Regions from separate parts of the Actinomadura sp. 1N219 genome, predicted to be linked through region 1. Evidence: riboswitches for the same ligand, from Rfam matches in the RefSeq annotation. Region 1 holds a riboswitch; each other region holds the start of a gene.
What was found. A riboswitch is a leader RNA that binds a small molecule or an ion and turns the genes downstream of it on or off. The one in region 1 is predicted to bind cyclic di-AMP.

Region 2: linked by a shared signal. The riboswitch ahead of ACH35V_RS36880 (CHAP domain-containing protein) and the one ahead of ACH35V_RS09395 (CHAP domain-containing protein) in region 1 are both predicted to bind cyclic di-AMP.
Region 3: linked by a shared signal. The riboswitch ahead of ACH35V_RS30095 (glycoside hydrolase family 25 protein) and the one ahead of ACH35V_RS09395 (CHAP domain-containing protein) in region 1 are both predicted to bind cyclic di-AMP.
Region 4: linked by a shared signal. The riboswitch ahead of ACH35V_RS29310 (NlpC/P60 family protein) and the one ahead of ACH35V_RS09395 (CHAP domain-containing protein) in region 1 are both predicted to bind cyclic di-AMP.

The regions. Positions count from the first base shown of each region.
Region 1 covers NZ_JBIRAY010000002.1:135,400-138,649, reverse strand. Annotated here, with positions in the region: gene ACH35V_RS09400 (hypothetical protein) at 1-1,121, opposite strand, end outside; gene ACH35V_RS09395 (CHAP domain-containing protein) at 1,164-1,994, opposite strand; cyclic di-AMP (ydaO/yuaA leader) riboswitch at 2,004-2,142, opposite strand; cyclic di-AMP (ydaO/yuaA leader) riboswitch at 2,300-2,501, opposite strand; gene ACH35V_RS09390 (NlpC/P60 family protein) at 2,999-3,250, opposite strand, start outside.
Region 2 covers NZ_JBIRAY010000018.1:16,026-19,275, reverse strand. Annotated here, with positions in the region: gene ACH35V_RS36885 (CDP-glycerol glycerophosphotransferase family protein) at 1-389, opposite strand, end outside; gene ACH35V_RS36880 (CHAP domain-containing protein) at 658-1,413, opposite strand; cyclic di-AMP (ydaO/yuaA leader) riboswitch at 1,425-1,579, opposite strand; gene ACH35V_RS36875 (SpoIIE family protein phosphatase) at 2,036-3,250, opposite strand, start outside.
Region 3 covers NZ_JBIRAY010000011.1:204,394-207,643, reverse strand. Annotated here, with positions in the region: gene ACH35V_RS30110 (sensor histidine kinase) at 1-385, shown strand, start outside; gene ACH35V_RS30105 (response regulator) at 388-1,017, shown strand; gene ACH35V_RS30100 (helix-turn-helix transcriptional regulator) at 1,074-1,301, opposite strand; cyclic di-AMP (ydaO/yuaA leader) riboswitch at 1,569-1,708, shown strand; gene ACH35V_RS30095 (glycoside hydrolase family 25 protein) at 1,714-2,505, shown strand; gene ACH35V_RS30090 (AraC family transcriptional regulator) at 2,538-3,250, opposite strand, start outside.
Region 4 covers NZ_JBIRAY010000011.1:22,629-25,878, reverse strand. Annotated here, with positions in the region: gene ACH35V_RS29315 (LuxR C-terminal-related transcriptional regulator) at 1-171, shown strand, start outside; gene ACH35V_RS29310 (NlpC/P60 family protein) at 975-1,901, opposite strand; cyclic di-AMP (ydaO/yuaA leader) riboswitch at 2,010-2,204, opposite strand; gene ACH35V_RS29305 (amino-acid N-acetyltransferase) at 2,487-3,008, shown strand; gene ACH35V_RS29300 (RDD family protein) at 3,013-3,250, shown strand, end outside.

The DNA.
Region 1 (3,250 bases):
AGCCAGGCCTCCTGGTAGGACTGCGAGAGGCGCGGCGAGCCGCCGGCGAACGCGGAGGCGGCGGGCAGCGCGGACGGGACCCGTCCCGCCGCGACCTCCCGGCGCAGCTCGCCCGCCGCCGCCCGGACGCCGATCGCCGACCCGCGGTAGCCGACGTAGTCGGCGAAGCCCTCGATGAGCCACTCCGGCGTGGTGCGGTCGTGGGCGGCGCCGGTGGCGACGTGCGTCAGCTCGTGGGCGAGGACGACGTCGCGCCCGATCTCGTTGAGGCGGCCGAAGGTGCCGGGGGAGATGACGACGCGGTCGGCGCCCCGGGCCGGGCCCGCGGACGGGACGGCGGTCGCGACCGCGGCGATCTCACCGAGGCCCGGCCCCGTGCCCGAGCCGGCGAGCGTGGACGCCAGGCCCGCGTCGGCGGGCACCAGCGCGACGGCCCGCCGCGCCCATCCCGCGCCGACGACGTCGCTGACGACCGGCACGGCTTCGTCCAGGCGTCGCGCGATCTCGCCGAGGCCGGGGGCGTCCCCGATGACCAGGCTCGCGTGGCCCTTCACCACCGACAGGGGGCCACCGTCCCAGATCTCGGCGTCGTCATGGAAGCCGTGGGACGAGCCGTCGCCGACGATCGTCCAGGCGCCGGAGCGCTGCGCCAGGGCCAGGTACTGGGTGCGGACCACGTCGCCGCGGTCGAAACCGCGCAGCTTGTAGCGCACTTTGACGCGGACGACGGTGACGCCGTCCTCGCCGTCCACGGCCTGGGTGGTGACGACCTGTTCGCGCCATCCGGCCAGCGGGAGCCTGCGGAGGTTGGCGTAGAGGCGGGACTGGGCGTCCTGGAACGCGGCGGGCGCGGAGCCGACCGTCGCGAGGAAGGCCGTCCGGTCGCCGGACCGGACGGCCCGCGCGCGGTTGCCGAGGACGGTCTCTGCGTCGCCGGCGTCGAACCGGCCAGCCGCCCTGGTCTCGCGGGGGCGCGGCGCCGCGTCGTCGCCGGAACGCGCGGCGAGCAGCCCCGTGACTCCGGCGAGCAGCGCCCCGGCCCCGCCCGCGCCGAGAGCGAGCGCCCCGCGCCGCGTGAGGGCGCGTCCGTGCGCGTCGCCTTCGCCGGAGCCGTCTTTCATGCGCGCGATCCTATGCAGCCCACAGGAGTGGGGAGACGGACGTCACGACTTGTAGTCGGGGTATCCGTAGCCGACGATGTCGCTGGTCGAGCGCTCCTTGACCTGGACGGCGTTGCCGGTGTTGCCCTCGACGGCCTCGATCGTGCCGTCGTCCACCTTCTTGATCACCATGCCGACGTGCCGGATGTCGCCGCTGGACTTGCCGCCGTCCCACGCGTAGAAGACGATCGCGCCCGGCCTCGGCTCGGTGCCCCAGCGGCCGTTGGCCTGGAACCAGCGGGCGTGGGCGACGGTCCAGGCGTCGCTGCCGATCTGGTCGGTGAAGCCGATCTGCTCGCCGATCCAGGAGATGAACATGTCGCACCAGTTCGCGTCGCTGTAGCCGCCGAGGGAGCCGCCGTCGCGGGCGAGCGTCTCCTGGGCGCGGGACGTGCCCATGTACCACTTCTGGAACTTGGTCTCGCCGCCGCCGTCCTCCTCGATCCCCACCTGCGACCTGGCGAGCTTGATGGCCTCAGCGGCGGTGGGCCGCGACTCCTCGGATGGCGCACCGGACGGTTTCGCGGGCGCGCCGCCGCGCTTCACGGCGTCGCCCTTGCCCTTGGCGGCGTTGGGGCTCTTGCGTTTGAGCTCGTCCTTCTTGCGGTCCTTGGACGCGGTTCCGCGCGCGTCCTTCCCGGCGGTCGCCAGCTCGGAGGACGCGTTCGTGGCGGGCGGCGAGCCGAACGGCAGGACCGACGCCTGCGCGGTGGCCGCGGCGGTGCCGAGGACGGCGGCGCCGACGACGACGCCGCCGGTCGTCCGCCATGTGATGGTCCGGGCGCTCGGCTTGCGGTGCCTGCCCGGGGTCTTCTTGCGGTGGATGCCTGGCACGGGGGGATCTCCTCGACTTCCATGCCGCCTACCGGGTTAGCTGACGGGTTCGGGCGTGGAAGCCGCCCTACGGCCCGCACGCGGGCAGGCCGATTCACCCCGAGAGGACAGGTGGGTCCCCGGCTTCGCGTCCCGCCGCGCTTTGCAGGGCGGTCCGCGGACTCGGCGGTGGCGGCCCGGGGGCGGGCGCGCCGGTCGGTTGGGGGGATACTCCGGCGAGCGGAAACGCCGGCGCGGAGCGCAGAGGTTATGCGGGCGTGGCCGCACTGGGGCGACCACGCCCAGGTAACGCTGCGGTTTCACTCCTTCGTTCTTCCAGACGCCTACCGGGTTAGCTGACGGGTTCGGGCGAGGAAGTGGCCCTACGGCGGACTCTCACCGGGTCGTCCGGGAGAGGCGCGCCGATTCACCCCGGGCGCCGGACATTGCCCGTCCAGGGACGGTCCCTGGACTCCGGCGTTATGGGTCCCCGGTTCCGCGCGTCGGCGGATTCGGCGCTGCCGCTGCGATCCTGGGGGCGATATGGGGCCCGTGCGCGGGACCTGTCTCCCGCGTGCGAAAGAGCGGCGCGTGATGTTGTGTGCGGACGGCGGCCCGTCACCGGGGACCGTCCGGCGGCCTGACCTCCGGGATCGCCGTGGCAGCGCTCTCAGCGCCATGCACGCTGCGGGCGTGCGCACGGTGGGCGGGGTCGGGCGAGGTCTGCGTGAGACCGTCGCGGCGCCGTCGCGGCACCGCGGGACGACGCGTGGAGCGCGCCGCCGGGGGGAGACGGCGCGTGGCTCGCGCCGCCGGCACGCGGCCGATGAACGTGCCGCGTGGGCCGTGGCGCTTGGTGAGCGCCGCGGGGACACGGCGTCTGGACGGCGCCGTGAGTGGTACAAGGTACCAAAGCCCCAACAGAAGGCAAACCCCCACAAAATCAACAACGGACCAGGTCAAAGCCTGGTCCGTTGCCGAAGGCGGTCCGTCCGGCCGCGTGCGGGCGCCGGACGGGCGGGGCGTCAGGGACGCCCGGCGCCGTAGTAGTTGCTCAGGTAGTAGCCCGAGGTGATGTTCACGACCTGGACGGTCTTGCCCGTGCTGGGGGCGTGGATCATCTGGCCGCCGCCCACGTACAGGCCGACGTGGCCGAGCCCGCTGAAGAACACCAGGTCGCCGGGCTGCAGGTTGCTCTTGGCCACCCGCTTCGTGGCGGCGTACTGGGAGTTGGTGGTGCGGGTGATGTTGACGCCCGCCGCCGCCCACGCCTTCAT
Region 2 (3,250 bases), on a different contig from region 1:
TCCAGGAAGATCCGGTCGCACCGCCCGGACGCCAGGTCCGCGCCGGCGTCCTCGGCCGCGGCGAACAGGTTGAGGCAGGCGTGCCGGTCCAGCAGGTCGTCGCTGTCGAGGAACATCACGTACCGGCCTGCGGACGCCTCGATCCCGGTGTTGCGGGGCCGCCCGCAGCCGCCGGAGTTCGACGCCAGGTGGACGGCCCGGACCCGTCCGGCGTGCGCGGCGGCCAGCCGGTCGGCGGCCTCGCCCGTCCCGTCGGTGCTCCCGTCGTCGACGATCACCGTCTCGACGCCGCCCAGCGACTGCTCCAGCGTGGAGGCGACCGCCCGTGGCAGCCGCCACGCGTCGTTGTAGGCGATCACGACGACGCTGACGTCCGGGCGCACCCGCATGGGCCCCCCTCCCCGCGCGTCCCGGCTCCGATCGGACGCGCGCACGGATTCCTTTCCCGGAACGCCGTGATGAGGTCCAAGAGCAGTCAAAGGCTGTCAATGCTTGGCATTACCCGCCTTCACCGGCGACATGGGTGACATCCCCCTGGAACGCCCGAAGGCGCCCGGCCGGAACCGGACGCCTTCGGATGACGCCATTCTGATCACGCGGTCCGCGCGACCCGGATCTCGCGATTCCGGCCGGGCGGCCGCAATCGCGCGGATCGGGTCAGGACGCGTAGTCGGGATACCCGTAACCGACGATCTCGGACTTGTCGCGGGTCTTCTTGTTCACCGCGTTCTCGGTGTTGCCCTCGACGGTGTTCACGGTGCCGTTCCCGTTGTCCTTGACGACGAGGCCGACGTGGTCGATGTCGCCGATGTCACCGCGCGAGCCCTTGTCCCAGTCGAAGAACACGACCGCGCCGGGCTTGGCGGTCTTGCCCCAGCGGTCGGTCTTCTTGAACCACTTGGCGTGCTGGACGGTGTACGCGTCCCAGCCCATGTTCTGCACGCCGGTCTGGGCGCCGAGCCACGAGACGAACATGTTGCACCACTGGGCGCCCTTGTAGTCGTTGACGGAGAAGCCTCCGTCCCGCTCGGCGGTCGCGGCGGCGTGCGGGGTCGACACGTACCACTTGTGGAACTTGGTCATGCCGCCCTTGCCCTCGGAGATCCCGACCTGCTTCTCCGCGAGCTTGATGACCTCGTTGGGCTTGACCGCGCGCGGCGGGACCTTGAAGCCCTGCGCGCGGGCGTCCGCGGCCGAGAGGGTCCCGGCCTTGTCCGACTTGGCGGACACGCCGCCCTTCTCGGCGACCGCCGCCGCCTGGGCCGAGGTCTGGGCCACGGCGCGGTCGTCGGTGAGCGGGTTGAAGATCGCGAGCCCGACGGCTCCCGCCAGCACGGCGCCAAGCGCGACGCCGACGGCCTTGTCCTCGGGCGTGAGGGTGTTCAGGGAAAGTCGATCGAAACGACCGGTCATGCGGGGAATCTCCTATCTCCCATGACGCCTACCGGGTTAGCTGACGGATTCGGGCATGGAAGCAGCCCTACGGCGCGACTCTGGGACGCGCCGATTCACCCCTGGAACCTGGGTCCCCGGCTCCGTTCCGGTCAGGTCGACCGGACGGACTCGGCCTCGCACCGCGTGCGCGGCGCATACGGATTGATCTCAGTGACTGATCTTGATCTGACCGCGCGCCTCGGTGGGCGCGCATCGCGGGCGGGATCCGCTCCGCGATCCTCGGCCGCGCTCGGCACGGCCGGAGCAACGCATGGGACGCGTTGCGTGATTCGGTAAGAAGGTACCAACCTTCTCAAAGAAAGCAAACCAGGCACAAAAGTCGGTCTTGCCTGCTCAAAGCCCTCTCAAGGAAGCACCAACACCGTCACGGCGCGGGCTGTTCCCGATCTTTCCAGAACTGCCCCGCAGCCCTTTGCCCGCCGGGCTTACCCGCCATCGCGCAAATGGTAAAGAACCGCTGCTCCACGCCGCCCGGCACACGCCGATCCGGCCCGGTCCGGGCCGTCCGGGCCCGTCCAGGCCCGTCTAGGTGAGGCGCACATCACAGTGGGTGATCATCACAGGTCAAGGATGGTTCCGGTCACTCCACGTGCACGGCGAAGAGCGTGGTGTCGTCCGCCGCCCGGTCGTGCTCCATCCGCGCGAGCACGTCGTCCAGCATCAGCTCGGGCTGCGTGGCGCAGTCCCGCAGGATGCCGGTGAGGCGGGCGATCCGCTCGTCCAGGTCCGCGTCCCTGCGCTCCACGAGGCCGTCGGTGTAGAGGAACAGCATGTCGCCGGGGCTGAGCCTGGTCGTGATCGTCATGTACTCCCAGTCGGGCATCGCGCCGAGCATCGGGTCGCGGACGACCTCCATCGGCACCGCCCGCCCGTCCCGGATCAGGATCGGCGGCGGATGCCCCGCGCACGTCCACTCCAGGACGCGACCGCGCGCGTCGAACTGGGCCACGACGGCGGTGCCCGTCGCCGGCGGGTCCATGCTGCTCACCAGCTCGTTCAGCCAGCCCACCAGCCGTCCGGCCGGCTCCCTCGTGCAGGTCAGGCCGAGCAGCCCGTTGCGGGTGCGGGCCATCGCCGCCGCCGCGGGCAGGCCGTGCCCGGCCGCGTCGCCGATCGCGAACATCGACCGTCCGTCCGGCAGCGTCCTGGTCGCGAACCAGTCGCCGCCGATGCGGGCGGTGCTCTCCGCCGCCAGCGCGCGGATCGCGGTGCGCAGGCCCGGCAGCTGCTCCACCTCGTCCTCGTCCGGCAGGATCGCGCGGCGCAGCGTCACCGCCACCCGCCGCTCCTGCGCCATCCGCTCCTGCTGCTTCAGCATCTGCCGCCGGGTCTCCGCCAGCGCCCGCTCCACGCCGCGCCGCCGCGTGATGTCCTGCGAGACGATGTTGATCGACACCGGCAGCCCGGACTCGGCCAGCACCGGCTCGGCGAACACCCACAGGTGCCGCGGCGCCCCGTCCTGACCGATCACGCGGTGCTCCGCCTCCACCGGCTCCCGGCGGGAGAACATCGTCTGCACGGCCTCCTCGACCAGCGGGAGGTCGTCGTCCGCCACCACCTTCGGCAGGTCGTGCGGCATCGGCGGCACCTGGTCGGGGGCCAGCCCGTAGTTGGCCAGCATCTGCGGCGTCCAGGCCGCCTCGCCGGTGGCGAGGTCCCACTCGCCGAACCCGATCAGGGCCAGCCGCTCGACCCGCTCCAGCCGCCGCGCGACCCGGTCCTCGCGATCGTGGTAACGCCAGGTCACGCACACGCCTGTCGGCACGGCGACGCACCTCACGCTCATCCTGGACGT
Region 3 (3,250 bases), on a different contig from region 1:
GGAGGCCGAGGGCCCGCGGGTACGGTTCCGGACGGAGGGGGACGAGTTCCCGGTGGACGCCGACGCACAGGCGGCGCTGCTCCGCGTCGCGCAGGCCGCCGTCGCCAACGCGCGCGAGCACGCCGCCGCGGCCACGGTGATGATCACGCTGACCTATCTCGACGACGCCGTGTCCCTGGACGTGGCCGACGACGGCTCCGGCTTCGACCCCGGGACCGCCACGTCCGCCCAAGGACGCGGGTACGGGCTCCGCGCCATGCAAGACCGGCTGGCCGAGGTCGGCGGCTCCCTCGCGGTCGAGAGCGCCCAGGGGTCCGGGACCGTCGTCGCCGCCACGGTCCCCCGGGAGACGGCGCCCGCGCCGGGGCCGGAGGACGGGAGGTGACCGTGGTACGCGTGACGATCGTGGACGACCATCCCGTCGTCCGGGCCGGGCTGCGCGCCCTGCTCGGCGGCGAGCCGGACATCGAGGTGGTCGCCGAGGCGGTGGACGGCGAGGACGCGGTCCGGCGGGTCGGGCTCGTCCCGACCGACCTCGTCCTGATGGACCTGCAGCTCGGCGAGGGCATCGACGGCGTCGAGGCCACCCGGCGGATCCTCGCGCTGCCGGACCCGCCGCGCGTCCTCGTCCTCACCACCTACGACTCCGACGCCGACATCTCCCGCGCGGTCGCGGCCGGCGCGGCCGGCTATCTGCTCAAGGCCGGCCCGCCGGACGAGCTGTTCCGCGGCATCCGCTCGGCCGCGCGCGGCGAGACGGCGCTGTCGCCGCGCGTCGCCACCCGCCTGATGGACCGGATGCGCGAGCCCGCCCCCGCGCTCAGCCCCCGGGAGATCGAGATCCTCGAACTGCTCGCCGAGGGCCTGTCCAACCAGCGGATCGCGCGGCGCCTGTTCATCAGCGAGGCCACCGTGAAGACCCATCTGGTGCACATCTTCGCCAAGCTCGGCGTCGACACCCGCACGGCCGCCGTCACCGCGGCCGTCGAGCGCCGCCTCATCCGCCTCCCCGGCTGACCCGGTCAGTCGCGTCCCCCGGCTGACCCGGCCGACCGCCTCGACGGCTGACCCGATCAACCGCCTCGACGGCTGACCCGGTCGACCGGCTCGACGGCGATGGTGACGCGGAGGCCGAGGACGTCCGCGACGCGTTCCAGCGCCGGCAGCGGCGGCAGCCGGGAGCCGGACTCCAGCCGGGAGATCACCGGCTGCTTCAGCCCGGTCAGCTCGGCCAGCCCGGCCTGCGTGAGCCCGAGGGCGCGGCGGCGGACGCGGATCGCCGCCCCGATCGTCTCGTCCACGGAACACCTCCTTCCACCTCACACGGTCGCCGCGCACCGCCCGCGTCCCATCGGCCGATCGTCGCGAAAGGACGCGCCGTCCGGCCGACCCCCGCATCAACCCATCGGTTGATGCCGCAGACCCGGCGCATGAGAACGGCGGCCCGCGAACCCCGTGCACGCCACGGAAAGCAGGCCGTCGGCCGCTCGCCTTACGCATAATTTATTTGCCATTCTGATTTGCCGCCGCTCATTTCCTGTGTTTAGTCTCCGCTGCACCGGTCGAAATCCGGCCGGACGCCGAATCCCCGAAAAGGGGAGCCGGGGACCCAGGTTCGTTAGGGGTGAATCCGCTGGACGCCAGCGGTAGGGCCGTCTCCTGGCCCGAACCCGTCAGCTAACCCGGCAGGCGAAAAAGGAGAGGTGGACGCCGGTGCGAACGGGCATCCAGAAAACGATCAGAACGCGCGGCCGCCGGAGAACGCTGCTGGTGGGCACGGTGGTCGCCGCCGGGGTGATCACACCCCTGGCCGTCACCGCCGGGACCGCGGACGCGCCCGAGACCAAGACCCCGGCCAGGACCGCCGCCGCGCCGGTGATCGAGAAGGCGCCCGCGGCCGAGGCGCCGCCCGCGGCCAAGTCCCGCCCCTACGGGGTGGACGTCTCGCACCACGACCGCGGCTTCGACTGGAGCCAGCGGAAGCTCGGCTTCGGCATCGCCAAGGCCACCGAGGGCACCGAGCACAAGGACACGACCTTCATCCGCAACTGGACGCAGATCAAGCAGAACGGCCTGGTCAGGGGCGCCTACCACTACGGGCGTCCGGAGAACGATCCCGTCCGGGAGGCCGACCACTACCTCCGGGTGGTGACGTCCGCCGGGCTGCAGAAGGGCGACCTGCTCATCCTCGACCTGGAGACCACCGACGGCCGCTCGACAGACCAGGTGAACGACTGGGCCAAGCGCTGGCTGGAACGCGTCCAGCAAAAGACCGGCGTCAAGCCGTTCTTCTACAGTTCGCGTTCATTCGCGGAGGAGCACGGCAAGGGCCTTGGCGAATATCCGCTGTGGGTCGCGCATTACGGAAGGGCCCCTGGCAAGGTAAGCGCGCCTTCGCCGTGGAAGCAGTGGGCCATTCACCAGTACGCGTCCACCGACCATGACCACAACGTGGCCCGCCTGTCGGGAGACCAGCTCCGCCGGCTCGGCTACAACGCCGCCTGAGCCTCTGAGGATGGACGCGGGCGGGGCTCGACTCACCGGACCAGTGGGCGCCTTCCCCGGGGTAGAGCCCCGCCGTCCTCCTCTTCGGCGGCCGTTGTCTGGAGGAGGCGGTAGCGGCCCGGCGGTTCGCCGTACTCGCGGCGGAACGCCTTGGCGAACGCGAAGTCCGAGGCGTAGCCGACCCGGTCCGCGACGGAGCGCAGCGGCAGGTCGGTGGTGCGCAGCAGCCGTGCCGCGCTGGTCATCCGCCACCAGGTCAAGTAGGACAGCGGCGGGGTTCCGGCGAGTTCGGCGAACCGGCGCGCGAACGCCGCGCGGGACAGCTGCGCCAGATCGGCCAGGGACTGGACGGTCCACGGCCGTTCCGGCTCGTGGTGGATGCCGCGCAGCGCCGCCGCGACGGCCGGATCCCGGAGCGCCGCCGTCCAGCCGGTCGCCTCGCCGGAGGGCCGGTCGTCGAACCAGGCGCGCAGCGTGTAGAGGAGCAGGATGTCCAGCAGGGCGGGCAGCGCCGCGCCGAAACCCGGCCGCTGCCCCGCGCCGAGTTCCCGTTCGAGCAGCTCGACCGCGCCGCGCAGGGACGGGTGCCCGCCGCCTCGCGCCGGGATGTGCACGACGTCCGGAAGCTCGGCGAGCAGCGGATGGGACCGTGACCGGTCGAGCAGATAAGCGCCGCAGAGCATGTCCGCGCGCCTGCCGTCCATGCACGGGTCGGTGCCGTCGCTCAGGACGTCCTGGAGCGGGA
Region 4 (3,250 bases), on a different contig from region 1:
ATTCGGCTGCTCGCTCAGATCGCCAGCGGTGTCACCGCCGATGTGGCGGCTCGCAAGCTGGAGTTGAGCGCACGGACCTTGCGACGCCGGTTGCGGACCATCTGCGACCGGCTGGAGGTCAACACCCCTATCGAGGCCGTGGTGTGGGCGGCCCGAAGGCAGCTCATCTAGCGGCAACCCCCAACGACGCTCGTCCGGGGACGGCGAGCGCCACGAGAATCCAGGCGGAGAAATCTTCGGAAGAACCCCCGTCCGACCCCGCAGCGGCGGCGCCCGCGCCCTGACAGGTAGGTCCCTGCAGGAGGCGTCGCCGCGGACGGTGTTCAAACCACGCCGTGGATCTTCTCAAGCACGCCCTCGATCTTTTCGACACCCGTACACACCCCGGCTGGGACGTCATCGATGACGCGCGGCCTCAGGCCCGCCCTCCGCTCCGTGGAGGGAGCGACCTAGGACGGCTTCAGAGTCCGCCGTGACGGCTGTCAAGCGGCCCGCACGGGAGCGCTCAGGGGCATCTACCGAGCGCCGTGAGCCGCCCGTGCTGAGAAATTCAGGGCCCCTCGTTCTGACGGGGCATCGAGGACGTGGATGCGTCCGTTCAGCGAGCCTTCCGAACCCGCCATCCGTCTGCGTCCGCCCTGCCAACGCTCGTAGCGCGCCTCCGCGGACAGCTCCGTGTATGGGCATCAGCCGCCCAGCCAATTCCGTAGGACGCCCAAGCGGGCACACCCGAACGCCCGGTTCGCGTGCCGGGCCCTGGGGCCGTTCGTCCTGTGGCGTCCTTGACTACCTCGTGCGATGGACGGGGCCGGTCGGTTGCTAGGGCGTCCGGGCGGCGCCGGGTGTTAGTGGACGTAGAAGGAGCCAGGGTCCTTGACCGCGCCGCCCCTTTGCGGGGCCGTGCATGGCGTCCCCGAGGTTCGTCGTCTCCAGGGCGCGCGCTGTCGGACGGGTTGAATCGGCGGTCTTCGGGGTCAGGCGACCCGGACGGCGCCCGCGTACGGACGTCCGGATATGGGGGCGATCTTCACAACGTCGCCGGTGTGGGGCGCGTGCAGCATCTTGCCGCCGCCGACGTACATCCCCATGTGGTGCAGGTCGGAATGGAAGAACACGAGGTCGCCCGGCTGAAGTTCGCTGCGCGATACGTGGGTGCCGGCGTTCCACTGGCTGCCGGTGTAGTGCGGCAGGTTGATGCCCACCTGCTTGTAGGCCCACATTGTCAGGCCTGAGCAGTCGAAGGAGTTCGGCCCGGCGGCGCCCCAGACGTACGGGACACCGATCTTGCTCATCGCGTACCGCAGCGCTTGCGCGCCCTTACCGGTGCCGACGACGGGGAGCTTGGCGAGCTGGGTGGGGTCCCTCTTGACGAGCTTGCCGCGGACCTTCTCGTAAGTTTCGGTGACCTTCTTGCGCTGCGAGTCGAGTTGCGTGCGCAGCGCCTGCACCTGCTTGGCGCGCTCTTCGGCGGACTTACGGGCGCGCTGCGCGGCCTGCATCGCCTGCATCAGACCGAGGACTTTGCTGCTGTCGCGCTTGGCGAAGTAGTTGAGCGTGGCGGCCTGGTCGAGAACGGACTGCGGGTCCTGGGAGGCGACGAACGACACCGCGGGGTCAGAGCCGCCCTGCATGTAGCTGGTAGCGGCCAGGGAGCCGACCTTCTGGCGGATGGTCTCGAGAGACTTCTCCTGCCGCTGGGCGTTCTCTGTGGCGACCTTGGCGGCGCGCTGCGACTGGGCGAGCTTGACCTTCAGCCCGTTGTACTGCTCGGTGAGCTGCTCCAGCTCGTCGGCCAGCTTAAGGGCCTTCGTCCTGAGTTCCTTCGTGGACGGCTCAGGCTCGGCGTGCGCCACAGCGGTCGTGTGCGGCGCGACCGAAAGGACGGCGAGGGCGCCGGCCACGGTGATCGCCCGGACGCGGAACCGGGTCGTCCTCCGGCCCGGTGCTGGCTGCGGGGAGCTTGAACGAGCAGATCTTGAAAGGGAAACAGGGCGCGATGGCTCCACGAATTCTCCTCTCCTTGTCCGCCTACCGAGTTAGCTGACGGGTTGGGGCTGGAGCAGCCCGTCCGCTGGCGCGCGCGGAAGTCGGTTCCACGCGGGCTGCGGATTCACCCCTCACGGCAAGAGCCCGGGGGCGATCCCCGAACGATCCGGAAGTGGGTCCCCGGCTCCTCGGGGCGCTGGTTGCGGCCCGTGGACTCGGCGGTTCGGCCTCCGTCCTGCGGTAGGCCGATGTCAGCGCAGGACACTAACGGAAGCCGCATTAGATGCCAACCAGAACCTGAGAAATCGCAGGTGGCGACGCCCGTCAGCTCCCGTCCACGCGCCGCGCTCCCCGGGCGTCCGTGTGTTCTTGCTCACTTTTCCGGATGCGCTATGGGCAATGCCTAGTCGGTTTTATCTAGTTACACGGGATGGATGCCGACGCATGCACCGACCCGCCGACAGTTGTTAAGGCGCCACGTTCGATAATCTCGCCTGTTTGTGGAGGTCGTGATCCGGCGAGCCCGTACCGCCGACGTTCAAGAGATCCGCAGGCTGGTCGATCTGTACGCCGGGTCGGGACGACGCCTGCTGAAGAAGTCCGCGGTGAAGCTGTACGAGGACGTCCAGGAGTTCTGGGTCGCCGAGGACGTGCAGCACGGGACGCCGGGACGGGTCGTCGCCTGCGGCGCGCTGCACGTGATGTGGGAGGACCTTGCGGAGGTCCGCTCCGTCGCCGTGGACAAGGAGTACGGCGGCCGTGGCATCGGCCACCGAATTGTCACCCGTCTGCTGGAGAACGCTAGGGAACTCGGCGTGCGGAGGGTGTTCTGTCTTACCTTCGAAGTGGAGTTCTTCGCGCGCCATGGCTTCCAGCAGATCCTGGGGACTCCGGTGGCGCCAGAGGTGTACGAGGAGCTTCTCCGCTCCTACGACGAAGGCGTTGCAGAGTTCTTGAACCTCGATCGGGTCAAGCCCAATACGTTGGGCAACACCCGGATGTTGCTTCGCCTGGAGGACTGACCCGATGAGCGATTCCCCGAACCGCGGACGGCGTTACCCGCCGCAGCAGGGGCAGGGCGCCTACGGCCCGCCGCCCCCGTACCAAGGTCCCCAATGGCAGCAACCTCAACAGCAGCCGCAGAGCCAGCCTCAGCAGCAATGGCAGCAGCCTCAACAGCAGACCCAGCAGCAGTGGGGGCAGCAGCCGGGGTACAACGAGCCGTACGACGCGTCCTATGACGAGTACGGCGGCGGTGAGATGC